One region of the Dietzia sp. SL131 genome, then DNA from elsewhere that is predicted to be linked to it. Evidence: predicted binding sites of a transcription regulator. Region 1 holds the regulator's gene; each other region holds the start of a gene.

What was found. Region 1 encodes LexA, which represses DNA repair genes until DNA is damaged. Its sites were predicted from a motif close to CGAACANNTGTTCG; they were not measured.
Region 2: OVA21_RS13540 (HNH endonuclease signature motif containing protein) is a predicted target of LexA. The motif match lies at 3,150-3,163, and genes of this name have one in related genera.
Region 3: OVA21_RS10260 (HNH endonuclease signature motif containing protein) is a predicted target of LexA. The motif match lies at 2,334-2,347, and genes of this name have one in related genera.

What each region holds. Positions count from the first base shown of each region.
Region 1 is NZ_JAPPRI010000003.1:1,450,534-1,460,193, reverse strand. Features, by position in the region: gene OVA21_RS07610 (malate synthase G) at 1-1,973, opposite strand, end outside; gene dapF (diaminopimelate epimerase) at 2,093-2,983, shown strand; gene hflX (GTPase HflX) at 3,036-4,484, shown strand; gene lexA (transcriptional repressor LexA) at 4,524-5,234, opposite strand; gene OVA21_RS07590 (hypothetical protein) at 5,424-5,858, shown strand; gene nrdR (transcriptional regulator NrdR) at 5,970-6,425, shown strand; gene hrpA (ATP-dependent RNA helicase HrpA) at 6,436-9,660, opposite strand, start outside.
Region 2 is NZ_JAPPRI010000003.1:2,680,006-2,689,665, reverse strand. Features, by position in the region: gene OVA21_RS13555 (DedA family protein) at 16-651, opposite strand; gene OVA21_RS13550 (MsnO8 family LLM class oxidoreductase) at 789-1,784, shown strand; gene fbaA (class II fructose-bisphosphate aldolase) at 1,915-2,958, shown strand; gene OVA21_RS13540 (HNH endonuclease signature motif containing protein) at 3,195-4,748, shown strand; gene OVA21_RS13535 (Rv0361 family membrane protein) at 4,812-5,405, opposite strand; gene OVA21_RS13530 (outer membrane protein assembly factor BamB family protein) at 5,575-6,966, shown strand; gene OVA21_RS13525 (alkaline phosphatase D family protein) at 7,049-8,749, opposite strand; gene OVA21_RS13520 (NAD(P)-binding domain-containing protein) at 8,880-9,660, opposite strand, start outside.
Region 3 is NZ_JAPPRI010000003.1:2,008,112-2,017,771, forward strand. Features, by position in the region: partial or broken gene OVA21_RS10245 (GMC oxidoreductase) at 1-926, shown strand, start outside; gene OVA21_RS10250 (TetR/AcrR family transcriptional regulator) at 978-1,331, shown strand; gene OVA21_RS10255 (HAD hydrolase-like protein) at 1,328-2,029, shown strand; gene OVA21_RS10260 (HNH endonuclease signature motif containing protein) at 2,352-3,875, shown strand; gene OVA21_RS10265 (ABC-F family ATP-binding cassette domain-containing protein) at 3,894-5,741, opposite strand; gene OVA21_RS10270 (4-(cytidine 5'-diphospho)-2-C-methyl-D-erythritol kinase) at 5,744-6,721, opposite strand; gene rsmA (16S rRNA (adenine(1518)-N(6)/adenine(1519)-N(6))-dimethyltransferase RsmA) at 6,732-7,661, opposite strand; gene OVA21_RS10280 (resuscitation-promoting factor) at 7,658-8,848, opposite strand; gene OVA21_RS10285 (TatD family hydrolase) at 9,073-9,660, opposite strand, start outside.

The DNA of each region.
Region 1 (9,660 bases):
TCGACGTCGTCGGCGGTGATGATGTCGTGGCGGATCCAGTTGGCCAGCATCTGCGAGGAGATCCGCAGGGTGGCGCGGTCCTCCATGAGGTTGACGTCGTGGATGTCCGGCACCTTGGAGACGCCGATGCCCTGCTCGACCCACCGCACGACGTAGCCGAGGATGGTCTGGCAGGAGTTGTCGACCTCTTCCTTCTTCTCCTCGTCCGTCCAGTCCGTGGACGGGGCCAGGGGGACGGTGAGGATGTCGTCGACACTCGCGCGGGCACCCCCGGCGAGCAGCTCTTCCTGCCGGGTCATGACGTTGACCCGGTGGTAGTGGGTGGCGTGCAGCGTGGCGCCGGTCGGGGAGGGCACCCACGCGGTGTTGGCGCCGGCCTCGGGCTGGCCGATCTTCTCGGCGAGCATCTCGGCCATGAGGTCGGTCTTGGCCCACATGCCCTTGCCGATCTGGGCGCGGCCACGCAGGCCGCACGCCAGACCCGTGTCGACGTTGAAGTCCTCGTAGGCGTTCATCCACCGGGCGCCCTTCATCTCGCCCTTGCGGATCATCGGCCCGGCCTCCATGGAGGTGTGGATCTCGTCGCCGGTCCGGTCGAGGAAGCCGGTGTTGATGAACACGACTCGTTCGGTGGCCTCGGCGATGCAGGCGGCGAGGTTGACCGAGGTGCGACGCTCCTCGTCCATGATGCCCACCTTGAGGGTGTTCTCGGGCAGCCCGAGGAGCTTCTCGACACGACCGAACAGCTCGGTGGTGAACGCGACCTCCTCCGGCCCGTGCTGCTTGGGCTTCACGATGTAGATCGACCCGTGTCGGCTGTTCCGGCGCTCGTTGCCCTCGGCGATCCCGTGCATGCCGGCGAGCGAGGTGACCAGTGCGTCGAGGATGCCCTCGGGCATCTCGTTGCCGTCGGCGTCGAGCACGGCCGGGTTGGTCATCAGGTGGCCGACGTTACGCACGAACAGCATCGAGCGGCCGTGGAGACGGACTTCACCCGAACCGTCGGGCGCGGTGAAGACCCGGTCGTCGTTGAGGACACGGGTGAAGGTCTTGTCGCCCTTGGTGATCTCCTCGGACAGGTCTCCCTTCATGAGCCCCAGCCAGTTGCTGTAGCCCTGGGTCTTGTCCTCGGCGTCGACGGCGGCGACCGAGTCCTCGAAATCCATGATGGTGGAGACGGCGGACTCCAGGACGACGTCCTTGACGCCGGCGCCGTCGGTCGAGCCGATGGGGGAGTCCGGGTCGATCTGGATCTCGATGTGCAGACCGTTGTTGCACAGCAGGACCGAGGACGGGCTCGAGGGCTCGCCGAGGTAGCCCACGAACTTCTCCGGGGCCGCCAATCGGGTGCTCGACCCGTCGGACACGGTCACCTGCAGGCCTCCGTCGACCACGGCGTAGGCCGTGGAGCCCACGTGGCTGCCCGACGCCAGCGGTGCGGCGTCGTCGAGGAACTCACGGGCCCAGTCGATGACCTTGTCGCCGCGGACCTTGTTGTACCCCGAGCCCTGCTCGGCGCCGTCGGACTCCGGGATCGCATCGGTGCCGTAGAGGGCGTCGTAGAGCGAACCCCAGCGGGCGTTACCCGCGTTGATCGCGAACCGGGCGTTCATGACCGGCACGACGAGCTGCGGGCCGGCGACCGTGGCGATCTCCGCGTCGACGTTCTCGGTCGTGACGGAGACGGACTCGGGCTCGGGAACCAGGTACCCGATCTCCTGCAGGAACGCCTTGTAGACGCCCGGGTCGATCGGCGCCGGGTTCTCGTGATGCCAGGCGTCGATCTGGGACTGCAACCGGTCGCGGGTGTCGAGCAGTTCGCGATTGCGGGGGGCCAGCTCGGTGAAGATCTCGGAGGCGCCCGCCCAGAACGCGTCGGGATCGACCCCGGTGCCCGGGATCGCCTGGGAGTTGACGAAGTCGTACAGGACCTCGTCGACCTGGATTCCGCCGACAGTGATGCGTTCGGACATCGATGCTCTCCTGGAGGTAGGGGACCGTTCTCCAAGTCGACTCTAGTGGGCGTACCGTCCGGCATCATCCGACATTTCCACAGTGCGGAACGGTCCCCGCCGGCGAGTACGATTTCGCCATGACTTCGACGCGCCAGGCCTCGCAGCCCGACGGTATCGCCTTCCTCAAGGGCCACGGCACCCTCAACGACTTCGTGATCCTCCCGGACGATCAGGCCGACCTGGACCTCGACGTGTACCTCGTACGAGCACTGTGCGATCGGCGTGGCGGAATCGGCGCCGACGGAGTCCTGCGGATCGCGACCGCCGGAGCCCTCGTCGACCGCGGCGTGCTCGCGACCCTGCCGCCCGGCGTGGACGGTGCGGACTGGTTCATGGACTACCGCAACGCCGATGGTTCCATCGCGGAGATGTGCGGCAACGGGGTCCGGGTCTTCGTCCACGCCCTCGTCGCGACCGGGAGAGCGGAGGCCGGCTCGATCCCGGTGGGCACGCGGTCAGGGGCCCGCCCCGCCGAGGTCCTCTCACACTCGGGTGTTGACGCGGTGGTGCGGGTGGACATGGGGGAGCCGCGTCTGCTGGGTCTGTCCTCGGCGGAGGTCGGTGGCCGGACCTTCGCGGGACTCGCCGTCGACATGGGCAATCCGCACCTCGCCTGTGTGGTCCCCGATCTGGACGCCGCGGGCCTCGCCGGGCTGCCGGTGCAGGAGGCCCCGGTGTATGACCGGGACTTCTTCCCCGACGGCGTCAACGTCGAGATCGCCACCCCGATGGTGGACGGTCGGGTCTCGATGCGGGTCCACGAGCGGGGATCAGGGGAGACCATGTCCTGCGGAACCGGAATCGTCGCGACCGCGGTCGCCGCGCTGGCCGACTCGGGGGAGGCGACGGGCGACGTCGTCGTGGTGGTCCCCGGCGGCGAGGTGGAGGTCTCACTCACCGAGGCCGGGTCCTCGCTCACTGGGCCGTCCACACTCGTCGCCCGCGGTCATTACCACCGTGGTCGGTAGCACACCGTCTCGCACGGGACACCGGGGGCCCGGTGTGAGAAGATGAACCCGAATGACTACTGATCACACGGCCGCTGACCGGCCGACACGCGACCTCGATCCGTCCATCGGTGATTTTCAGCTCGAGGAGAGATCCTCGATGCGCCGGGTGGCGGGGCTCTCCACCGAACTCCAGGACGTCAACGACGCCGAGTACCGCCAGCTCCGACTCGAACGGGTCGTGCTCGTCGGTGTCTGGACCGAAGGGTCCGCCGCGCAGGCGGACGCCGCGATGGCCGAGCTCGCCCAGCTCGCCGAGACCGCGGGATCGGAGGTGTGCGACGCGCTCATCCAGCGGCGTGACAAGCCCGATGCCGCCACCTACATCGGGTCGGGCAAGGTCAGCGTCCTCAAGGACGTGATCGCCGCGACCGGCGCGGACACCGTCATCTGCGACGGCGAACTCACCCCTGGACAGTTGCTCGCGCTGGAGAAGGCGGTCAACGTGAAGGTCATCGACCGTACCGCGCTGATCCTCGACATCTTCGCGCAGCACGCCACCAGCCGTGAGGGCAAGGCCCAGGTGACCCTCGCCCAGATGGAGTACATGCTCCCCCGTCTGCGTGGGTGGGGCGAGTCGCTGTCGCGCCAGGCGGGCGGTCGTGCCGGGAGCAACGGCGGCGTCGGTCTCCGTGGCCCGGGTGAGACCAAGATCGAGACCGATCGGCGTCGGATCCGCGAGCGGATGGCCCGTCTGCGCCGGGACATCAAGGGGATGAAGCAGGCCCGGGACACCAAACGGCACCGACGGCGTTCCACTCCGGTGCCGTCCATCGCCATCGCCGGCTACACGAACGCCGGGAAGTCGAGCCTGCTTAACAGGATCACCGGAGCCGGCGTCCTGGTTCAGAACGCCCTGTTCGCCACACTCGACCCGACGACGCGCAAGGCCGAGTTGCCTGACGGCAGAGCAGTCGTCTTCACGGACACCGTGGGATTCGTCCGACACCTGCCGACCCAGTTGGTCGAGGCGTTCAGGTCCACACTGGAAGAGGTCGTCGACTCCGAGTTGCTCCTCCACGTCGTGGATGGTTCGGATGCCTTCCCGCTCCGCCAGATCGAGGCGGTGCGCAAGGTGATCAACGAGGTGGTCGAGGAGCAGAACGCGGAGCGGCCTCGGGAACTCCTGGTGATCAACAAGATCGACGCCGCGGATCCCGTGGTCCTCACCGAGTTGCACCACGCGCTGCCCGACGCCGTGTTCGTCTCGGCGGTCACCGGGCAGGGTGTCGACGAACTCCTCGAGCGAATCACGCAGATCGTCGCCTCGGGGGACACCGAGGTGACCCTGTCCGTCCCGTACTCCCGCGGGGACGTGGTGTCGCGGGTCCACGCCGAGGGCGCGGTGGTCGAGGAGGAACACACCCAGGACGGAACCCGGCTGGTGGTCCGCCTGCCCGCGTCCGTGGCCGGCGAACTGGACGAGTTCGCCGCCCGCGGTCCACATGACGGCGCCGCCTGACCCCTTCGGGGACGGGCGGCGCGTCGTTCGAACCGGGACTCAGAGTTTCCGGAACACTGTCACGACCTTGCCGAGGATCGTCGCGTGCTCGCCCGGAATCGGGCTGAACGACGGATTGTGGGGCAGCAACCAGACTCCGCTCGAGTCGTTCCGGAAGGTCTTGACCGTCGCCTCCCCGTCGATCATGGCGGCGACGATCTCCCCGTTGTCCGCGACGTTCTGCCGCCTGACCACCACGTAGTCGCCGTCGCAGATGGCGGCGTCGATCATCGACTCGCCGACGACCTTGAGCATGAACAGATCGCCTGATCCGACGAGGTCCGACGGCAGGGGGAAGATCTCCTCGACGGCTTGCTCCGCGAGGATGGGCCCGCCCGCCGCGATCCGGCCGAGCACGGGGACGTAGACGGGTTCGACCGCGCCGCCCGGACGCTGGGGCTCCGGAGCAGGTGACCGACGGCCCCGTGACTTCTGCCCCGGGACACCGTGGACGTCGACCGCCCGCGGCTTGTGCGGATCCCGCGTCAGGAAGCCCTTCTTCTCCAGCGTGCGGAGTTGATGCGCCACCGACGACGTGGACTGCAAGCCGACCGCGTCCCCGATCTCGCGGATGCTCGGCGGATAGCCACGCTCCTTGACGGTGTCGTGGATGTGGAGCAGAACGCTCTTCTGTCGGTCCGTCAGTGACTCGAAATCGGGCTTCGGCATCTCGTGTGGTCCCTTCGGCGAATGGATGTTCGACGCTGTGATCTGTCTACACCCTAGTGCCACGGGCTGCGGCGCGCCACACACGTGTTCGAAGAAATTCCTCCGTGGATCGTGACTGTGTCGGAGTCGCGTGATACAACTCTAGGGGAGTTCGGATTCGAACAGATGTACTGAGAAACACATACAGGTGTGCGAATCACGATCGCACACCGTATCGAGTAGGGAGCCACCATGACCGTTGTCGAGCTTCAGTCCCACCCACGTCCGGCCGCGCGGTGGACCGAGGTCTGCCCCGACGACCATCGTGGACGGGTCGCGCACCTCGACCGGCCCGGTGACGTGTCGGCGCGGTCCACCCGTGCGCCGCGACGCCCCCTGGCCCGACCGGAGGGCAGCCGGCCCGCCGTCACGTCCTCGCGTGCGGAGAATCTCGTCCGGCCGCGGGTGACCGCCCGTCCGGCCGCCGTCACGTCGGTCGCCCCGGGTCGCCGTGTGCTCGTGCGCCCGGTCTCCACGGACCGCGTGCGGGCGTGCCATGTCGAGGCCCCGGCGTCCACCGGGGTCGTCGACGACGTGCCGGCCTGGGTGCTACTGGCGTGCGGGATCGCATTCGGCGTGATCATGCTTCTCGCAGTGGCCTTCCTCGGTGGACCCGCCTACGCGTGACCGGGCAGCGGGCCTCCTAGAATGGACCGTGGGCGGTTGTATACCGCCCCCGCGTTCCGTCAGGCACGATCCGGGACGCGTGAACTCCGGTCGACGAAGGGCCCCACGGGAATGTACTGCCCGACATGCCACCACGAGGACTCTCGGGTAATCGACTCACGATCCGTCGACGAGGGTCAGGCGATCCGGCGTCGACGGGAGTGCCCCCGGTGTGGACACCGGTTCACGACGCTGGAGACGCCCCTGCTGACGGTTCTCAAGCGGAACGGGGTGACCGAGGCGTTCAGTCGGGACAAGGTCGTCCGGGGTGTCCGCCGCGCGTGCCAGGGACGATCGGTTGACGAGGACGCTCTGCGTCGCCTCGCCCAGCAGGTCGAGGACGCTGTGCGATCCGGCGGTGCGTCCGAGGTTCCCGCCCACGAGATCGGGCTCGCCATCCTGGGCCCTCTGCAGGATCTGGACGAGGTCGCCTACCTGCGGTTCGCGTCCGTGTACAAGCAGTTCAGCTCGGCCGACGACTTCGAAGGCGAGATCATCGCCCTCCGGGAGCGCCGCGCGAGCCGCTGACCGCTCGGCGTCATCGGGATGACCGCGGGGCGAGCGCAGACGCGACCGCCTTGTCGATCCGCTCTGCCGATACCGGCCGTGCGGTACCCAGTGACTGCGCGAACAGCCCCACCCGGTACTCGGCGAGCATCCACCGCAGGTCGCGGCACGCCCGTGCGCCACCCGGCCGCCGTCGCAGCGCGGCGCACGCCTCCTCGACGATCGACTCGGAGCGGTTCAGCTTCGCCGTGAGTTTGCCGTGCCGGGCGGGTGACTTCTCCGCGAGGTCCAACCGGAGGCCGACCGCCCGCACATGTCGCTCCAGATGTGGAAGCACATCCGAGGGATGGCGGGCGAGGAATCCGCGCCCGACGAGGAAGTCCAGCGAGGGACGGACCTCGTCGGCGACGTCTGCCGGCGCCGCCGCCAGACGGCCCGACACGGACTGGGCGGCCATCAGCGCGGGAACCGCCGACGAGATCGCGGACGCCACCGCACCGGGGACCTCCGCCCGCGCAGTGGCCTGGAGTTCGTGGAACTCCGCGACCGTGAGAACCGGTGCGCCCTTTCGCCGGGCGATGATCCGCCCACTCGCGGCGAGCGACGCATCCGAGACCAGGGATTCCATCCCGCCATGCGGGTACTGGGTGAGCGCGAGCCGCTGCTGGACCGGGCGACCGCGCAGAATCGATGCCGTCGAGACCAGGCCGCCCGAGACCAGCGTGAGCACCGCCGACGCCTGGGTGGATCGACGCTCGTCCTCCGTGGCGCACGCCACGAGGTGAATTCCGTCCCCACCGACGCGCAGGGCGGGGTAGACGGTCACCTCGACACCGTCCACCGAGCCGGTGACCGACTGCGGGAGGTCGCCGATGGTGTCGGATGTCCACTCCCGGCAGGGCCCCTTGTCGGGTACCAGACGGGCGTTGAGGGTCGCCCGTACCCTGTCCACCAACCGGGTCCTCAACTGCGCGAGATCCGTTCCGGACGCCACGACCTCGTCGCCGTCGACCACCTCGAAGCGCATCCGGAGGTGGCCCGGTAGCTGGTTCTGATCGAAGTCACGCGGGTCGACCGTGGTACCGATCCGGGCAGACAGCGCTCGCGCGAGAGCCACGGACAAGGGGGCGGACCGGGGCGAGACGTCTCCCGCCAACAGGGACGCGAATTCGGCGGGAGGTGAACACAGTCGGCGCAGATACTTGGGGAGCGTGCGGAGCATCTCCGTGTAGAGCTCCTCCCGCAGCCCCGGCACCAGCCATTCGAACCCGGCGGTGGTGACCGAGGACAGCTGCGGCAGCGGGATGCGCACCGTGATCCCGTCGGTGGTGACGCCCGGATCGAACGCGTACCGCAGTTCGAAACTCCGCTCTCCCTGACGCCAGAGGGGCGGGAAATCGGCGGCATCGGGCACCGCCTCGGAGGTGCGTATGTCCTCGGGGGTGAGACGGAGGGCCTCCTGGTCGCGATGACCACGCTTCTTCCACCAGGACTCCAGATGCCGGCCGGAGGTGATGTCCTCGGGCAGGCGATCGAGATAGAAGGCCACCAATGCCTCGTCGTCGATCACCAGATCCCGACGGCGGCTCCGCGTCTCCAGTTCACGGGCCTGCTCCACGGCCTCGGCGTTCTCGCGGATGACCGGGACCCGGGTGACCAGGCGTCCTTCCACGATCCCGTGGCGGACGAGCATCTCGCGGGCGAGCGGGGCGTCGACCCTGGAGAGCAGGATCCGCCGCGCCTCCACCACGGTCAATCCCAGCAGCAGCACCTTCTCATACGCCATCGCCGCACCCTGGGCGTCCGACCAGTGCGGTTCGGAGTACTGGGTGCGGGTGAGGTGACCCCCGAGTTGTTCGATCCACCCCGGATCGATCCGGGCGACGTCACGCGCCCACAACCGGGACGTCTCGACGAGTTCGGATGCCATCACCCAGCGGGGAGGCTTCCTGGACAGGTCCGACCCGGGGAACACCTGGAACCGGATGCCCCGGGTGCCCCGGAACTCGCGGGTCTCCTCGTCTCGCATACCGACATTGGTGAGCAGACCGGTCAGGACCGCCTTGTGGAGGTCGTCCTCCGCGGCGTGTCCGGACGCGGGATGCCACCCTCGTTCACGGCACATGCTCCGCAGCTGGGAGTTGAGGTCCTGCCACTCTCGGATGCGTAGCCAGTGCAGATACTCGGCCTTGCACATCTTGCGGAAGGCGCTGCCGGACAGCTCACGGCGCTGCTCGGTGATGTACCTCCACAGATTGAGATATCCGAGGAAGTCGGAGGTCTTGTCCGCGAAGCGGCGGTGCAGCAGGTCTGCCTTGTCCCGCTCCTCCGCGGGACGCTCGCGGACGTCCTGCACCGTCAGGGCCGCGACCACCACCAGCACGTCCGACAGCGAACCGTTGCGATGGCCCTCGACCACCATCCGGGCGAGTCGGGGATCGAGGGGGAGTGCCGCCATGTCACGGCCCACCTCGGTCAGGTGAGGGCGCTCGTCGTCGTCGACCCTGACCGCCCCGAGTTCGGAGAGCAGAGTGAGCCCGTCCCGGACGGCCTTGCGGTCCGGGGGTTCCACGAACGGGAAGTCGTCGACGGGGCCGAGGTCCAGATCCGCCATCGACAGGATCACCGAGGCGAGGTTCGTGCGCAGGATCTCCGGGTCGGTGAACTCCGGTCGCGAGTCGAAGTCCTCCTCGGAGTAGAGGCGGATACAGATCCCGTCGGCGACGCGGCCGCAGCGTCCCGCGCGCTGCGCGGCGGAGGCCTGGGACACCGGTTCGATGGGCAGTCGCTGCACCTTCGTCCGGGTGGAGTAGCGGGAGATCCTCGCCAGGCCGGTGTCCACGACGTAACGGATGCCGGGCACGGTCACCGAGGTCTCGGCGATATTGGTCGACAGGACCACCCGCCGGGTGGAATGGGCCCGGAACGCGCGCTGCTGTTCTGCTGCCGTGAGGCGGGCGAACAGCGGGAATATCTCGGTGCCCGGGAACTTCCGGCCCCGCAGCACCTCCTCGGCGTCGCGGATCTCACGCTCACCGGAGAGGAACACGAGTACGTCACCGTCGTCCTCGCGTAGGAGCTCCGCAACGGCGTCGGCGAGCGCGTCGAGGGGATCCAGGTCGACCACGCGATCGGCGTGTACGACCTGAAGGGGCCGGTACCGGACCTCCACGGGATAAGTGCGCCCCGAGACCTCGATGACCGGGGCCGGGCGCCCCTCCGCGCCGGCGAAGTGACGGGCGAAACGGTCCGGGTC
Region 2 (9,660 bases), 1.2 Mb from region 1:
CGGCAGGAGGGCGCGCTACATGGCCGGTGCCGCGGGCCCGTTGCGGATCCGGTCGACGACCTTGGGGCCCGCGGTGATCGCCATCGGCAGCACCGAGACCAGCACGATGCCGATGAGGATCAGGTCGATGTGCTCCTTGATGAAGGTGAACTGGCCGAGCCACGCGCCCAGCGCGGTCACGCCCGCAGCCCACAGCAGGGCCCCGATCACGTTGAACGAGACGAAGACCCGGTAGCGCATCCCCGCCATGCCGGCGACCAGCGGCGCGTACGTCCGGACGATCGGGACGAAGCGGCAGAGGATGATCGTCGCCGGGCCCCACTTGTCGAAGAACTCGTGGGCCTCGTGGATGTAGGCCTGCTTGAAGAACCGCCCGTCCGGCCGCTCCCGCAGGTGATGTCCCCAGCGGTTGCCGATGAAGTACCCCACCTGGTCCCCGAGGAACGCCGCGATCGGCGCGGTCACCAGCACCACCCACAGTGGCGCGAACGGGCTGTCCTGCTGCGTGAGCAGGCCGGCCGTGAACAACAGTGAGTCGCCGGGGAGGAACGGGAACAACAGTCCGGACTCGATGAAGACCACGGCGAGCAGCGCGGGGAGGATGGCGTTGCCGAACGGTCCGTCGCCGGACAGCCAGAATTCGGGATCCATGAAGCCCGGGCCCAGGGCGAGGACCTGCTGTGCCTGTTCGGCCACGAGGTGCGTGTTCACCGGAGGATCATACTCCCGCGGACCCCGGGCCCGGCCGTGTCCGCGATCGACGTCACTCCGGGCGCTACGGTGTGGTCGTGGCCCCCACCGACCTGCCGGACACCCTCCGCCTCAGTCTCCTGGACAGGTCCCGGACCCGCGTCGGCGAGTCTCACGCCGCCGCGATCGAGGGCACCCTGGCCCGCGCGGAGCGGGCCGACGCCCTGGGCTTCCACCGCTACTGGACGGCCGAGCACCACGCGGTGCCCGGGATCGCGAGCGGGAGCCCGCCGCTGTTGATCGCGGCCACCGCCGCGCGCACCGACCGTATCCGCCTCGGATCCGGGGGCGTGATGCTGCCCAACCATCGACCGCTGATCGTCGCCGAGCAGTTCGCCATGCTCGAGGCGATGCACCCGGGCCGTATCGACCTCGGGGTGGGACGTTCGCTCGGGTTCACCGCACCGGTCCGTGCGGCGCTCGGCGTCGCCGAGTACGACACCGACGCGTTCGCCCGCGATATCACCGCGGTGCAGGACTTCCTCCACGGTCGGGGGCCCGTCACCGCGCTGCCGGTCGTCGAGGCCCCGCCCCCGTTGTTCGTGCTCGCGACCGGTCGGGGCCTGGAGGTCGCTGCACGGGCCGGACTGCCCGTCGTGCTCGGGGGACCGAGGCTGCTCGCCGACCCGTCGCCCCTGGATCGCTACCGCGAGATGTTCCGGCCGAGCGAGGCCACGCCGGAGCCCTATGTGGTGGTGAGCCTGGAGGTGATGGTCGCCGACTCGGTCGGGACCGCGCGACAGCTACTCCTCCCGGAGGCGTGGGCGATGGCGGAATCCCGGGAGACCGGGGTGTTCGGCCCGCTGCGGTCGCCGACGGAGATCCTGGACCGCAGGTTCCGTCCGCAGCAGCTGCGACGGGTCGAGGACTGGATGGCGGGGGCCGTCCAGGGGGACGCGGAGAAGGTCGCACGCGAACTCGCCGTGCTCGTCGAGCGGACCGGGGCCGACGAGATCATGGCGTCCACCTCCATTTTTGACCGCGACGACCTCGCCCGGGCCGACGCTGCGCTCGCCGAACTGCTCCCCGGCTGACCGGTACCGCACGGCTCGCGGGTGCGCGTCGTCACGCTCGCCTAGGCTGGAGGGTGTGCGCCCACCTCCACAGGGGTGCGGCGCCCCGAGATGCGCGCGTCGCACAGCCGAGAACCCTGGAGGAGACCACATGCCCATCGCAACTCCCGAACAGTACAAGGACATGCTCGACCGGGCCCGTAACGAGGGCTTCGCCTACCCGGCGATCAACTGCACGTCCTCGGAGACCATCAACGCGGCCATCAAGGGCTTCGCCGATGCCGGGTCCGATGGCATCATCCAGTTCTCCACCGGCGGTTCCGAGTTCGGCTCCGGCCTTAACGTCAAGGACATGGTCACCGGCGCGGTCGCGCTCGCCGAGTTCGCGCACGTGGTGGCGGCGAAGTACGACGTCCTCGTCGCGCTGCACACCGACCACTGCCCCGAGGACAAGCTCGACGGCTTCGTGCGGCCGCTCATCGAGATCTCGCAGGAGCGCGTCGACCGCGGCGAGAACCCGCTCTTCCAGTCCCACATGTGGGACGGTTCGGCCACCCCGCTCGACCGTAACCTGGAGATCGCCAAGGAGCTGCTCGAGAAGACGGCAAACGCCAAGCAGATCCTCGAGATCGAGATCGGCGTCGTCGGCGGCGAGGAGGACGGCGTCGAGAACGAGATCAACGAGAAGCTCTACACCTCCCGTGAGGACTTCGAGGCCACCATCGACGCCCTCGGCGCCGGCAACACCGGGCAGCGCTACCTGCTGGCCGCGACCTTCGGCAACGTCCACGGCGTGTACAAGCCGGGCAACGTCAAGCTCAAGCCCGAGGTGCTGAAGATGGGCCAGGACGTCGCGGTCGAGAAGCTGGGCCTCAACGCCGGTGACCTGCCGTTCGACTTCGTCTTCCACGGCGGCTCGGGTTCGGCTAAGAGCGAGATCGAGGAGGCGCTGTCCTACGGCGTCATCAAGATGAACGTCGACACCGACACCCAGTACGCGTTCACCCGGCCGATCGCCGCGCACATGTTCGGCAACTACGACGGCGTCCTCAAGGTCGACGGCGAGGTCGGCAACAAGAAGGTCTACGACCCGCGTTCCTACCTGAAGAAGGCCGAGCAGGCCATGTCCGAGCGCGTCGTCGAGGCGTGCAACGACCTGAAGTCGGCCGGCAAGTCCAAGGGTGCCGCTGCTTGAGTGAAAGCGGCTTGAGTGAACGCTGCTTGATCGATCACGGCCTGATCGGCCTGCCTGACCGGTCGTATCTCATCGCGGCCTGACACCGCCCCATCAGCGGCGCTCCTCCACCCGGAGGGGCGCCGCTGTCGTGTGTGGACCTCTCGCCGCCGAATCGAACCCTTGTGCTACGCGGAGGGTGCCGGTAAGATCGCTTGTATGTTCGAGTCGGGTGCGACGCTGAAGGGGGTGCGGTGGTGAGCGAGGAAACGGGGACGACGACGAGGTCGGCTTTCGCCGGGGCGCTCCGCGCGGTGCCGGAGTCCCTCGACACCCTGGGCACCGAGGCCCTGAGCGAGGTGGCGCGCTCGGCGACGCTGGCGCAGAACCTGGCGGCGGCGACCCGGCTGCAGGCGGCCCACCTGTTGGTCCAGGCGATGGGGAGTGTCGACAGGGGCTCCCCGGGGCCGGCGGATGCGCCGCCCTTCGGGGACTCGCGTCCCGCCTACTCCCGACTCGAACCCACTGACCGTGCGCGCGACCACCTGGCCGCGGCCATGTCGCTGACCGGGTGGCATGCCTCACGCCTGGTCACGGCCGGCGTGCAGGTCCACACGCGTCTGCCGCGTCTCCGCAAGGCCATCGAACGCGGACTGTTCCCCGAACAGTTGGCGATCGACGCCGCCTGCCGTCTGGCAGAGGTGCCCGACACGATCATCGGTGCGGTGGAATCCGACGTCGTCGGCGCCCTGAGCCGAGACCTCGACGGGGGCCACCGGCCCAGTCGCTCGGCCCTGGACACGGCGGTCGACGCGTCCCGGGAGCGTCATGACCCGCAGGCCGCCGGCGACGCCGTGGACGCCGCCGTCGACCAGCGGACGGTTCGGTTCCGCCCGGCCCGCGACGGCATGACCAGCATGTGGGCCTCGCTGCCCAGCGGGGATGCAGAGAAGCTCCGCCGCCGGATCGACTCCGCCGCCCGCGCTGCCTCGGAGTCGGGCCACCCCCGCACGCGCGACCAACTGCGCGCCGACGCCCTGTGCGCACTCGGGGACCCCACGACCAACGACATCGGCACGAGCCTGTACGACGCGGAAGAGTCGGCGGGCGCGGGCGATGCCGCTACCGGCACCCGCGCCGACGCCGCCGACAGGCCCCCGCTGGGAGCGTCGTGGGGCACCGAGCAGCCCATCCGGATCTCGATCATCGACAGCGTCGCCCAGGGCCTGCCCAACCGCGTGCAGTTCGTGAACGGCGCCTACTCGAGCTTCGACTGGCTGTGCGAGGAACTCCTGTCCGGCGGGGACTCCAGGGTCCGGTTCGAACTGCTCGACCCGCAACCGGGTGTTCAGGACACACCGGACGCGGTGCTGAAGTACTTCATCACCCCGGCGCTGGCCGAGCGAATCCGGCTCCGCGACGGCACGTGCCGCCACCCGGGGTGTACGGTCGACGCCCATGACTGTGAGATCGACCATGTCATCGCCTTCGATCATCAGCGACCTGAACTGGGCGGACCCACCGCCGAGTGGAACCTCGTGTGCCTGTGTCGCAAGCACCATCGGGAGAAGACCTTCGGGCACTGTGCCTACCGGCCCGGACCGCTCGGCGAACTGACCATCATCACCGAGACCGGTCACGAACACCGCACCACACCACACGGGCCGCTGGCCCAGGCGCGCGACCGGATTCTCGACCACCGATGGCGACAACACGTCGACCGTCTCATCGCCGACGACGGCCACCTCACCAATCCGCCCGGCATCGAGCGGGACTACCGCACCGGCCGAGACGGTTCCCGGCCAGCCTGACTGCCAGCGGCAGACCCGGCCCGCCTGACCGTTGGCGGGTCGGGTCGCCCTCGACGGGTCGGGTCAGCCCGGCTGCTGGTCCTGCGGGACCGCGCCCATTCCGACTCCGGGCTGGCACATCTTCCAGGCGCCGTCCTCGTCGCGCATGTGAATCTGCTCCGGGCCCGTCCCGTCGGACGCCGACTCCACGGTCGCGGTCGCCTCGGCGCCGTTGTCACTGATCTCCACCCCGAGCACCTCGAGATCCTGGGGGAACGAACCCGCGATCGACTCGCGGAACATCGAGTCGAGGTCCGAGCCCGTCGCCTCGCTCGACGCGGTGATGGTGTCGACGAGCTCCTGCGGGACGCGGTTCTCCGCGCACATGTGCCCGTTGAACTCGGCGAACGACTCCGCCGAACTCATGCTCTCCAGCGTCTGCTCGACGTCCCGCTCGGCCCGCGCGGACGACGACAGCGGGCCCGCGAGGAAGAGCCAGACGAGCGCGGCGATCACGAGGAGCGCCACGACCACGGCCGCCGTGACGGCCACGCCGCCCCGCCCGCCGCGACCGCCTTGCCGGCCGCTGCCCGGACGTGCCCCACCCTCCGGGCCCCCGCCCGGCTGTCCCGCGGGGTTCGGCTCCCCGGCGGCCGGCTGCTGGCTCGTCGTCGTCATCTACTACTCCCGGTGCGCGTCGCCGGCCCCGGACGGGCCGCGTCGACCCGCCACCGTAGCGGACCGACCTGTGATTCCGGGGGTGCAGGGGCGCCGACCGCACCGGCGCGGACTCCGCTCCCGCCAGGCCACGGGCATTACACATGAGATAGCCAGTTAGCCTTCAGGTATGCCCAGGCTCCGTCTCAGCTCTGTCCGTGTCCTCACCGGCGGCATGGCCGTCTCGGCGCTCCTGCTGTCCGGCATCGGCCCGGCCCACGCTGACCCCGGCGACTGGAGCCAGTACCGCGCGACCCCCACCAACAACACCCACGTCGTCACCGGCGGGGCCCAGATCTTCTCCGGCACCATCCCCACCGCGAACGAGGTGCGGGCGACCCCGGTGGTGGCCGACGGCAAGGTGTTCGTCGGCAGTCACGGCTCCGGGGAGTTGCAGGCGTTCGACCTGGCGACGGGCGAATTGCTGTGGCAGGCGCAGGCGCCGAACTGGGTGCATTCGGAGATGATCCATTCTGACGGGCGGCTGTTCGTGGGATTCGGCAACCGCTTCTTCCAGGACGGGCCGGGCGGCTACCGCGGCACCGGGGAGTCCGGTGTCCTGAGTCTGGACCCGGACACCGGTGCGATCCTGTGGCGCCACGACACCGCCGGCGAGGTCATGCCGACACCCGCCGTGACGGGCGGAGCGGTGTGGGCGGTCACCGGCGATCGGCGCCTGTACAAGCTCGACCCGGCGACCGGGGAGGCGCTCGAGGTGGTGGAGACCGGCCACGTGGTGAGCATGTCCTCGCCGTCGGAACAGGGCGGGGTGCTGTACTTCGGCGGCGGCGCGCCCCGGCCCTACACGTTCTTCGCCTACGACACCGCGGCCGGCGAGTTCGCCTGGCAGCGGGAGTTCCCCGAGTTCACCCACGGCCTCGACGACGTCCCGCCGGCCGTCGACGAGGGGATCGTCGTCACCACGGCCAACCGCGCCCTGCTGCCCGGGATCGCCGGCGCGCGCGAGGAGCACACGATCATCGCGATGGACCAGCAGTCCGGCGAGGTGGTGTGGCGGGACGTGATCGGCGACGGGCCCGCCCCGACCAACAACCGGTCCGGTGCGCCGACCATCCACGACGGCACCGTCTTCGTGGGCAGTCCCACCACGGGCGCCGCCTATGCGTATGACCTGCACTCCGGCGAGCGACTGTGGCGTAACCCTGTCGGCGCGATCAAGGGTGCCCCGGTGATCCACGCGGGTGGTGCCTACTTCTCGACCACCGCCGGGAACGTGTACCGCCTCGACGTCCGCACCGGCGCGATCACCGGCGTACTCGAGCTGGAGGGGCCGTTGGCCCCGGCCGGGCCGATCCTCGTCGACGACACCCTGGTGGTCCCCAGTCAGAGCCGGAACGTCTACTTCGTCCCGCTCGAGGAGTTCCCCGACTCCCGCGCCACGGGCGGCGCGACCGCGAGCCTCGGCGACCCGGCGTCACCGTGGGGGAGCGCCGCGGGGTCCGCGGCGTCCGCGGCGGGATCGCTCGGCACGGACGCGGGATCGCTCGACCCCGCGTACTGACGGGCGCCGGGGCCGGCCCCTGTCTCGCCCCACCGGCCCCCGGCTCGCCCCACTGGCCCCCGGGCCCACCCGACCTGCCGGGTCAGGGGAGCGGGCCCGCGGGCTCCAGGCGGTCGGTGCCGTGCCGGGTCCGCCAGCTCGCCATCGGGTAGGCGCCACTGTTCGGGTCCTCGCGGGCCACGAGCGCCCAGTAGTCGGCGTGGGCGTAGTCGCTGGTGAACTCGACCACCGTGAAGCCGTGGCGATCGAGATCGGCCCAGCGGACGTGCCGGTTCGCGGCGGTCAGCGCGCCCTGGGCGGCCTGCGAGAGCGGGTTGCCCTCGGGTAGTCCGCCCACCATGTCGTTGATGTTGTTGCTCGTGATGGACGGGGTGACGAACTCGACCGCCCCGGTGCCGGCCCCGGGGTAGTCCGCCGGGTCGAACGGCACCTCGTTGGCCCAGGACGTGTGGATGTCGCCGGTGAGGAAGACGTGGTTGCGGTTGCCGGTGGCGCGGATGGCCTCGAACAGGCGGCGGCGCTCACCGGCGTACCCGTCCCACTGGTCCGAGTTGTAGGTGATGCCCTCCCGCGGGACCCCCAGGAGTTCGGTGAGCGCGCCGGTCGTGCGTGCGTCCAACGGCGGGATGAGCACGGGCGAGACCATGACCGAGTTGCCGATGACGTTCCAGCGGGCGGTCGACGACCGCAGCCCGCGGGCCAGCCAGTCGAACTGCTCGGCGCCGGTCATCGTGTTGGTCTGGTCGATCGCCAGGCCGTTGAACCGATCGGGGCTCTCGGAACGGTACGAGCGCAGGTCCAGCATGCTGATCTCGGTCAACGACCCCCAGCGCAGGCGCCGGTAGAGGTGCCCGCCGTCGCGCAGCGACTCCGGCCGGACCGGCATCCACTCGAAGTACGCCTGCGAGGACGCGGCCTTGCGGTCGGAGAACGGGCCCTCGTGCGGCTGGTGGTTCTCGGCGCCGTGCTCCCACGAGTCGTTGGCCAGCTCGTGGTCGTCCCACGTGCAGATCCAGGGGACGTGCGCGTGCAGGGACTGCAGGTCGGGATCGGTGTGGTACTGCGCCAGCCGGATCCGGTAGTCGGCCAGGGTGACGATCTCGTGCGGTGGTTCGTGCGGGCGGATCGCCCCGATGGCGGCGGTGTACTCGCCGCGGCCGTACTCGTAGATGTAGTCACCGAGTTCGATGATCGCGTCCAGGTCGCCGCGCGCCTCGAGGTGCCGGTAGCCGGAGAAGAAGCCGGCCTCCCAGTTGGAACACGACACCACGCCGACGCGCCAGCGGCCGGTGGCGGGCATGGCGCCGTCGGCGGGCGCGGTGCGGGTGCGCCCGGTCCGTGAGACCTGACCGAGCGCGCGGAAGCGGTAGTGGTACCAGCGGTCCGGCGCCAGTCCGGTGCAGTCGAGCTTGACCGTGTGGTCGCGGCCGGCGTCGGTGACGACGGACCCCGTGCGGACGAGGGAGGTGAACCCCGGGTCGGTGGCGACCTCCCAGGCGACGACGACGGGGTCACCGATCCCGGAACCGGGGCTCGCCTGCGGGGTGGGCGTCACGCGCGTCCACAGGATGACGCGGTCCGCCATGGGGTCGCCCGAGGCGACGCCGTGCCGGAAGACGGCTCCGGCCGGGGCCCCGCCACCTCCCGTGCCTCCGGCAGCCGCGGCCCCGGCGGCCGCGGTGCGTCCGGCCAGGGCACCGGTCCCGACGGCGGCACCGGCCAGCGCTCCGGCCCGGAGGAGGGAGCGCCTGCCGATGCCACCGGTGGGGTGGGAATCGGCGATGCGGGCGGTTCCGGCGATGCGGGCTGACCCGGGAGCTTCGGGCGAGGGGGCGGGAGACGCGGTCACGCGTTCAAGTCTGTCCCCTCGGGTGACGTCCGGGAGCGGATTCGCCCCAGACGTCACCGACGGTTCACTCGCCGGCGACCTGCGCGTCCTGTCCCGGGGTGGTGTCGGCGCCCACCACGAGCTCCTCGATCTCGGTCTTCTCCGGCGTCGAGAGGTACCGCTCGCGCGAGTCGTCCAGCTCCTGGAGCCACGGGGTGTGATGGACGGTCGCCATGGTGCCGGTGAGGACGGAGCGGTACGGCTTGTCCCGGTAGGTCAGGATGTTCTTTTTCTTGTCCTTCTTCCAGGCGAGGAAGATCTCGACCACCTCGTCGAGGTCGAACATCGGGTAGTCCGTGGCCTCGATGAGGTCGCGGACGTAATCGGCCTGGAAGCGCACGTCGTCGGCGTCCCCGTCCAACTCCTGGAAGCGGTTCCGCCAGGCCCGCATGTGGGCGACCCGATCCTCGGCGGACGGCAACTTGGCCCGGCCCAGGATGAGGTCGCGGACGTACCAGGCCTGGGCGTCGAACATGTTGAAGGTGAACCACTGGTCCTGGGCGCCCAGGTAGTAGACCTTGGGGTTCTTCTGCCACACGACGCCGCGGTACAGCCCCGCGGGGTAGATGTTGTTGGGCGACTGCAGGGCCAGGTCCGCCGGCAGGAACGGGTACTTGTGGAGGTAGCCGGTGCACAGGATCACGGCGTCGAACTCGCGGGTCTGGCCGCCGGTGAAGTGGACGGTCTCGCCGTCGAACCGCTGGACCAGCGGCAGTTCCTCCATCCCGTCCGGCCAGTCGTAGCCCATGGGGGCGGTGCGATAGGAGATCGTCACCGACCGGGCGCCCATCTTGAAGGCCTGCACG
Region 3 (9,660 bases), 560 kb from region 1:
TGGGACTACGCCCTGGCGGAACTGCGCGGCGAGATGCGCCCGTCCTACACCAACGGCGACAGCTCCCTGGGGGTCAACAACGGTGGCAAACACTCCGTCGACGTCACCTAACTCGCCCGCGCCGAGGCCACGGGCCTGGTCGACGTCCGGCCTCTGCACGATGTGCGCGCGATGCGCCGCCTCCCGACGGCCGCTGGGAGCTGGACGTGGAGGTCCTCGACACCGCCGGACGGCTCGTCCGGACGCTGTCGATGCGGGCCCCGGCACTGATCATGGCCGCCGGCTCGGTGGGCACCTCCACCCTGCTCACCCGCGCCGCCGCCACCGACGCCGTCACCGACCTGCCCGACGCCGTCGGCAGCGGCTGGGGCTCCAACGCCGACCGCATCTACCTGTGGACCGACCCCACCGCCGGGTTCGGCGCCGTCCAGGGCGGGCCCGTGGTCTACGGCAGTCTCAACTGGTCCGACCCCGCCACCGCCCACACCGTCATCCAGGCCTCGCTCCCGCCGTTCGGACCGGACCCCCACACCACGGTGATGGTTGGCTACGGCGTCAGCGCCGACCGCGGTCGGGTCGTCTACGACTCCGCGCAGGACCGCGGGATCATCCGATGGCCGGCCGGCGGCGGCTCCAACATCCTCACCCACGTCGACCGCACCGCACGCGACATCGCCGGCCCGACCGACCACCTCACGGACACCAACCGCATGCTCAACTCCACCTGGCACCCGCTCGGCGGCGCCGTCATGGGACAGGTCTGCGACCTCGACGGCCGCGTCCCGGGCCAGCGCGGGCTGTACGTCGTCGACGGCGCGCTCATCCCCGGCACGACCGCCGCGTGCAACCCGTCGCTGACCATCGCCGCGATCGCCGAGCGCCCGCTGGACAGGATCGTGCGGCAGGACGTGGGCGCTGTATTCTAGGGGCGCCGTCTTTTAGGCACGGCGTCCGGCGGCGTCCGGGATACTGGCGGGGTGCGCTCCCGCGACTCCATCCTCGACGCCACCCGAGCCGTCATCGGGCGCGCCGGTTTCGGGGGCGTCACGATCGCCGCGGTCGCCAAGCGGGCCGAGGTCAGCCGCCAGACCGTCTACTCCATCTTCGGCAGCCGCGAGGACCTGGTCTCGCAGGCCGTCTCCGAGCGACTCACCATGCTCACCGGCGCGTTCACCGATGTGCTCGACGCCGCGACGACGCCCCTTGAGGTGGGCGTGCACGTGGGCTGGTCGGTGCTGTGCCTGGACTCGCCCGAGGCCCGCTCCGACGACGACCTCCGCACCTTCCTCACCACCTGGCTGGCGCCGCTGCTGGAGACGTTCGGGACGTGAGCGACGTACTCGTCCTGTGGGACCTCGACCTCACCCTCCTCGACCCCGCCGGCTTCGGGACCCGCATGATCACCCCGGCGCTCGCCGACCTCCTCGGCCGCGACCCCGTCATGGGCGTGTCCTTCGCCGGACGGACCGACCGCGCGATCCTCACCGATCTGCTCGAGATCAACGGGATAGGTGTCGACGACGACGAGGTGGTCCATTCCCTCATGGACGCCGTGGCCCGGCGCTGCGAAACGTTCGGGGACGATCTCCTGGCCGGAGGTGGCGGTCCCCTGCCCGGCGCCCACGAAGCTGTCGCCGCCCTGGCCGCGGACCCGCGACTGCACCAGGGGATCGTCACGGGCAACATGCGGCGGACGGCGCTGCTCAAGCTGCGGCTCTGTGGCTTCGACGGGCTGCCCGATCCCGGACTCGGCGCGTTCGGTGATCACCACGCGGACCGCGCCCACCTCGTCCGCGACGCCCTCGCCGCCGCCCGGGCCCGCGGTGTGGACGTGACCCCCGGGCGGTCGGTGGTCGTGGGCGATCACGTGCACGATGTCCGCGGGGCGCGCGCCGCGGGTGCCGTCTGCGTGGCTGTCGCCACCGGCAGGGTTTCCGCCGACGACCTCCGCGCCGCCGGCGCCCACGGCGTCCTGCCGGATCTCACAGATCCCGGCGCCCTGCTGGCCGCGATCCACGCCACCGTCTGAACCGCGGTGCCGTCCGACCTGCGGTGCCCTGGACGGGGCATCCAGGGCACCGCAGGTCACGAGGCTGCAGACGCCGCCCGGGCCCACGGCCTGGCGGTATCCATAGAGCGCCCGGGCGCGGTGGCACGCCGTACCGCCATGCCTCACCTACGCCGACGCACTTCTGGCTGCCGTCCACGCCTCCGTCTGAACCGCAGTGCCGTCTGAACCGCAGTGCCGTCTGACCTGCGCCGCCCTGAACGGGGCATCCAGGGCACCGCAGGTCACGGCCGTGACAGCCACTTCTTCCGACCATGTCGTACCTCGAACATACAGTCGAACCATGAGCCCAACAGACACCGCCCACTCGCCGTTCGTGACCCCGCCGGGATTCACGACGGTGCCTACCCCCGCCACCGACGTCGTCGTCCCTGAGGCCTTCAGCCGATGGGACCCCGGACAGCGACGCGGCTATCTCGCGCAGCGGGCGATCAACGCTGCCGAAGGCCGCACTGTGGCCTATGCGTACGACTGCGTATCCAGGTCAACCCAGAACGACCAGCGACGCGATCCCCTGGACACGGCGGCGACCATGGTGAGCGCCTCGATGGCTTTGTCCCGCCGCGGGGCATTTCGGCTGGTGGCCACCGCCATAGAACTGACCGAGCGGCTGCCTCTCACCGCGACACTGCTGACGACTGGGTGGATCGGAGTCGACGCGGCCCACGCCATCGCCGAGGAGACCGCCCTGGTGGAGGACCGTCTCATGCCGGAACTCGACCGCCGCATCAGCGAGGGACTCGCACCGACGAGGCGCCGAACCCACCCTCCCAGGATCGGGCCACTGCGCAAGATGCTCAGCAAGCACGTCGCGAGCTGCGACCCCGTGGGAGCGGACGCCCGCGCACAACAGGCTCGGCGAGAGCAGAACGTGAAGATGACGCCGGTCACCGGCGATCTCGCGCTGCTCACCGCGACCCTCTCAGCCGTCGACGGCCTGGAGATCACCGAGCGGATCGAAGCCCTGGTCCGCACCGCCGCAACAGACGACCCCCGGTCGATCGGGCAACTCAGGGCCGCCGGCCTCCTCGCCCTGAGCCGCGGCTGGACCTGTCTGCCCGCACCCGACGGAGACCACCCCACGGACCCGGACGCGATGGCCGCGGCCCGCCGGGTCGTGATCCACGCCTACGACGACGGGGACGCGGACTTCCGGGGCCTGTTCGTGGCAGGTTACGGCCCCGTCAGTCGCTTCACGTCCGATGAACTGCAGCGATTCGCCAGGCGCAGACTCGACGCGATCGACACGCTCGCGGACCCGGACAGTGAGGCCTCCCGCCGGTACAACCCCTCGGAGGCACTGGCCCGCTTCTGTCGGGGTCGCGACGGCACCTGCGTTTTCCCCGGCTGCCAGACCCCGGCGGACAAGACGGACCTCGACCACATCATCCCCTTCGACCACGACGATCCCCAACGCGGCGGATACACCACCAGCGACGACCTCGGCAGCATCTGCCGCACCCACCATCGCCTCAAGACCGATGGCATCTGGGCCTACTACCGGAGCACTGACGAGGACTACGTGTGGATACATGGTCCGAACCATCCCGACAAGGACCCCGGGACACGCGTCATCACCACCCCCACCGGCCCATTGGCGGAGTTCGGCGCACCGCGACACCCCGAACGCTCCCGGCTACAGAAGGAGGCCGCCGAAGCCGGCAGAACCGGAGACGGCATACCCGGATCGCAGCGCCAACCGCACACCCGGCACCGTCGCGCCTCCGAACGGAGGTACCTGCGCGCTCAGGCGGAACAGCGACTCCACGCTGCAGAGCGCGAACCGGGGTCGCAGTCGGCTGCCTAGGTCGGCCGGCCGGGCGCCTCAACCCTCGATTTGCTCGCCCAGTTCCATCCAGCGCTCCTCGAGCGTGTCCTTCTCCACGGAGACGTCCTTGAGCTCGCGGTCCAGGGCGGCCAGCTTCTCGGTGTCCATCGCCCCTGCCGAGACATCGGCCATGGCCTTGTGGAGCTCGGCCTCGCGCTTGTCGAGCTTGCCCATCTGCCGCTCGATCTTCGACATCTCCTTGGTGAGTGCCCGCTCCTCGGCGGCGGAGAGGGCGGGAGCCGTGGCACTACCACCCGCGGCACCGGCCCCAGAGCCGCCAGCCGAAGCAGACGCGGCGCGCGGCGTGGAGCGCGACACCTTGCCCGAGTCGCCAGCCGCCCCGGCGACGCGACGGCGCTCGAGGTATTCGTCGATGCCGCGCGGGAGGTTGGTGAGCTGGCCGTCGCCGAACAGCGCCCACACCGAGTCACAGATGCGCTCGACGAGGTAGCGGTCGTGCGAGATGACGACCATCGTGCCGGGCCAGCCGTCGAGCAGGTCCTCGAGTTGACGCAGCGTGTCGATGTCGAGGTCGTTGGTGGGCTCGTCGAGCAGCAGGACGTTGGGCTCGGCCATGAGCACGCGCGTGAGCTGCAGGCGCCGTCGCTCGCCGCCGGACAGGTCGCCGACGGGCGTGCGCTGACGGGCCGGCGAAAAGCCCAGCCGCTCGGCCAGCTGGGAGGCGGTGAGCTCGTCCTTGCCGAATGCCACCCGGGCGGCGACGTCCTCGATCGCCTCGAGCACCCGCTGGTCCAGCGGCAGGTCGTCGAGTTCCTGCCGCAACCACCCGATCCGGATGGTCTTGCCCTCCTTGCGGCTGCCCGCGGCGAGAGGGGCCTCACCGGCGAGCGCCCGCAGGAGCGTGGTCTTGCCGGAACCGTTGACGCCGACGAGGCCCACTCGCTCGCCGGGGGCCAGTCGCCAGGTGAGGTCGTCGACGAGGGTGCGGCCGTCGGGGGCGTCGAGGCGCACGTCCTCCAGCTCGATCACGACCTTGCCGAGGCGCCGCGCGGCGAAGCTCGACAGTTGTAGTGAGTCGCGGGGCGGCGGCACGTCCTTGATCAGCGCCTCCGCCGCCTCGATGCGATAGCGCGGCTTGGACGTCCGCGCGGGGGCGCCGCGGCGCAGCCACGCGAGTTCTTTGCGCATGAGGTTCTGACGACGCGACTCGGTGGCCGCGGCCTGGCGGTCGCGCTCGGCGCGCGCGAACACCCAGTCGTTGTAGCCACCCTCGTACTGCTCGACGTGGCCGTCGACCACCTCCCAGGTGTGGGTGGCGATCGTGTCGAGGAACCACCGGTCGTGGGTGACGACGACGAGCGCACTCGATCGCGCGACGAGGTGGTCCGCCAACCACTGGACCCCCTCGACGTCGAGATGGTTGGTCGGCTCGTCCAACACGAGCAGGTCCAAATCCTGCACGAGGGCCGCGGCGAGCGACACCCGGCGCCGCTCACCGCCGGACAGATCCGCGACGGGCGTGTCCAGTCCCAGGTCGTGGATCCCGATGCCGTCGAGCACCGCGCGGACGCGGGCGTCACCGGCCCACTCGTGGACCGCGAGGCCGAGCCTGCCGACCACGGCCTGGCCCACGGTGTCGGCGGCGAGCTCCGTGCGCTGCGTGACCACGGCGATCCGCAGACCGCTGACCTGCGAGACGCGCCCGGAGTCGGGCTCGGCCACGCCGGTGAGGATCTCCAGCAGGGTGGTCTTGCCGCCCCCGTTGAGGCCGACGACGCCGATGCGGTCGCCGGCGTTGACGCCCAGTGAGACGTTGTCGAGCACCTGCCGGATCCCGAAGGAGACCGAGCACTGCTCGAGGTTGATGAGGTTGGTGGGGGCCATCTCTACTTTCCTGTGGGGTCGTCGACGATGTGCGCACCGCCGACCGGGCCGCGGGTCACGCGGACCTCGCGGGCGACGCCGTGCTCGCTGATCTCGGCGGCGACGGCGATCGCGTGGTCACGGTCGGTGCAGAAGAACAGGCAGGTGGGGCCGGAGCCGGAGACCATGCCGTGCAGGGCCCCGGCCTCCCGGCCGACGCGCAGGGTCCGGCGGAGGGCGGGCATGAGCGAGAGCGCGGCGGCCTCCATGTCGTTGGCGAGCAGCCCGGCCACGGCGGCGGGATCGTCGCCGGCGAGGGCCGCCACGAGCGGGTCGACCCCGCCCGCGCGCGGTAGGCCGCGCCCGGGATCAGCAGGGTCGCGCTCGGCGCGCAGCCGGTCGAGCTCGGCGAACACCGTCGGGGTGGACAGTCCCCCGTCGGCCAGGGCCACCACGATGTGCTGCTCGGCACGGGCGTGCAGCAGCGTCGCGAGCTTCTCGCCGCGCCCGGTACCCAGCGCCGTGCCGCCGCGGATGCAGAAGGGCACGTCGCTGCCCAGCCTCGCGGCCCGCTCCTCCAGCGCCGCCCGGCCGAGTCCCAGACCGAGCAGCCGGTCCGTGGCCACGAGCGCGGCGGCGGCGTCCGCGCTGCCGCCGGCCATCCCGCCGGCCACGGGGACGCCCTTGTGGATCCGGATGGCGATCCGGGCGTCCGATCCCGCCTCCTCGCGGAGCAGGTCGACGGCCCGGGCGGCGAGATTGGTCCGATCGGTCGGCACCTGCGGGGCCCCGGGCCCGGTGACGACGACCTCGCTGTCGTCGTCGGCGTCGTCCAGCGACACGGTGACCCGCTCCCACAGGTCCACGGCCCGGTACACGGTGAGCAGGTCGTGGTAACCGTCGCCGCGGACGTCACCGACGCCGAGGTGGAGGTTGATCTTGGCGGGGGCGACGGCCGTCACGGCGCGCGCGCCGGCGGGGGTGGAGGCGTCGCGGGGCATGACCACCAGCCTACGGCTCCCGGTGCGCCGGTCCGATCCCGAGCCGCACCGCCGCCTCGGCGATCCGGACGAAGTCGGCGGTGGTGAGTTGTTCACCGCGGGCCTTGGGGTCGACGTCGGCCTCGGTCAGCGCGAGTTCGGCGTTCGCGCCGGAGCCCGCCCACCCGGACAGGGCGGCGCGCAGGGTCTTGCGACGCTGGGCGAACGCGGCGTCGGCCACCGCGAACACCCGCTTCCGGTGTGCCTCGCCCAGGTCCCACGGGGCCTCGGGGTAGGCGTCGATCCGCACCAGGCCCGACTCGACGTTGGGGACGGGCCAGAAGACGTTGCGGCCGACGGTGCCGGTCCGGCGGACGGTGCCGAAGAACCCGGCCTTGACGCTGGGCACCCCGTAGACGCGCGAGCCGGGGGCGGCGGCCAGGCGGTCGGCCACCTCGAGCTGCACCATCACCAGCGCGGTCCGCAGGGTCGGCACCTCGGCGAGCATGTGCAGGAGCACGGGCACCGAGACGTTGTAGGGCAGGTTGGCCACCAGGGCGGTCGGCGGCGGGATCCCCGGGCCGCCCAGGTCGGCGCCGGAGACCGCGAGCGCGTCGGCGCCCACGACGGTCAGTGCGTCGGCGAGCTGCGGGGCCCGCTCGGCGACGGTCCGGGGCAGGCGCCCTGCCAGCACGGGGTCGATCTCCACGGCCACCACGTGGCCGGCGGCGTCGAGGAGCGGCAGCGTCAGCGACCCGAGGCCGGGCCCGACCTCGATGACCGTGTCGTCGCGGCCCACGCCGGAGGCGGTGACGATCTTGCGGACCGTGTTGGCGTCGTGAACGAAGTTCTGTCCGAGGGTCTTGGTGGGCTTGATGCCCAGTTCCTCCGCGAGCGCGCGCACCTCCTGCGGGCCGAGTGGGTCGGCCTGCCCGCGGAAGGTCGCGTCCGGGCCGGTCAGCGCAGACCCAGCTTGGAGGTGCAGGCGGGCCAGGCGCCCCAGCCCTGCGAGGCCCGGACCTTCTCGGCGATCGCGATCTGCTGTTCACGCGTGGCGAGGTGCGCGCTGGGCGCGTACTGGCCGCCGCCGTGGCCGGTCCAGGTGCCGGCGGCGAACTGCAGTCCGCCGGAGTACCCGTTGCCGGTGTTGATGCTCCAGTTGCCGCCCGACTCGCACTGGGCGATCGAGTCCCACACGCCGCCGTTCGAGACGGCCGGCGCGGCGGGCTTGGGCTTGGTGCCCACGCGGACGACGGCGGGGCGGGCCTCGGTGAGGACCTTCTCCGCGCCGCGGGCGCGCTCGGTCTCGACACCGTTGACGCGGGTGATCGTGTAGACGACCTCGCGCTCGCCGGGGGCACCGGGATCGACGACCGTGCGCTCGCCCTCGGTGGCCTCGGGGTCCTCGGTGGTCTGTTCGGGGGCCTCGAACTGCTCGACCGCGGTCTCCTCGGCGACGGCCACGCGGGTGATGGTGACCTCGGTGCCGGGCTCGACGGGGGCGTCCGGGGCCGGGGTGACAGTGTCCAGCGGGCCGAGGGTGATGCCGGCGCGCTCGAGGAACTGCCCGACCGTCTCACCGGGTGAGGCCATCGGGGTGGCGGGGCCGCCGTGGTCGGACAGCAGCGCCTCGCGCGGGGTCACCACGGAGACGGTGGTGCCGTCGAGCGGGACGTCCGCGTCGATGCGCGGGCTGACGTAGCTGCGGGGAGGGACGTCGTCGCGCTCGGCCACGAGGTCGGCGACGGTGGTGGCGGTGGTCCAGACCTGCTCGCTGCGACCGTCGACCTCGACGGTGACGGGCCGGGCGCGCAGCAGGGTGACGGTGTCGCCGTCGTCGATGCTGTCGCCGGGCGCGATCACCACGTCCCGGTCGTCGACGCTGTAGCCGGCGTCGGCGAGCGCGGCGCGCACGTCGGAGCTGAAGGTGACCAGTTCGACCTGCTCGCCGTCGACCTCGAGGGTGTACTGCGTGCGCTGGTCGAGCGCCGCCACCCCACCCACCACGAGGGTGGTGAGCATCCCGGCGACGGACAGCCGCAGCATGGTGGAGCGGGACTCGTGGAGTCGCTTGACGGGGGCGAGCATGCCCCGGGTCGCGGTGGGTCGGGCGCCCGTGGGGGTGTCGGTCCGTGCGTCGTCAACCACTTGTCGGTTCTCTCCTCGGGTAGCTCCGCGAACTGCCGTACAGCCGTTCGCGTTTCATCACGATAGCGTAACGAGCGGACAGCGCCGGGGCAACGTGACCCTCGTGACATGCGGGAACGAGTCGACGACGACGAGGTATTCAGGTCACGTTTCGTTACATTCGCCACTCAGCCCTCACGAGTACCACGCGCCACACCGGTCGTCGGCCCGGGCGGGCCCGCCCGTCAGACGGTCAGGCCGAACACGGCGCGGGCGGTGTCGGCGACCTCTGCCGCGAGGTCCTCGGGCGTCTGCCCCCGGACCTCGGCGATCGCCCGCGCCGTGTAGCCCACCAGACCGGGCTCGTTGCGGGCGCCCCGGAACGGCTCGGGAGCCATGTACGGGGCGTCGGTCTCCACGAGCAGTTGCCCGGCCGGGGCCAGGCGGGCCGCCTCGCGCAGGTGGTCGTTGGCCTTGAAGGTGACGTTGCCGGTGAACGACAGCACGTAGCCGCGGTCCAGGGCCTCCTCGGCGACCTCCAGCGGCGAGGAGAAGCAGTGGAGCATCACGTGCGGGATGCCCGAGCCCGGGCCGGCGACCTCCGCGAGCACACGCAGCAGGTCGTCATCGGCCTCGCGATTGTGGATCATCAGGCATTTGCCCAGCTCGGCGGCGAGCCCGGCGTGCCAGCGCAGCGACTCCTCCTGCTCGGCCGGGTCGGCGCAGCCGTCCATCTTCCCCACCCAGTAGTGGTCGAGGCCGGTCTCCCCCACCGCGACGACCCGCGGATGGGCGGCGAGTTCGCGCAGGCGCGCCCGCACCTGCTCGCCGCG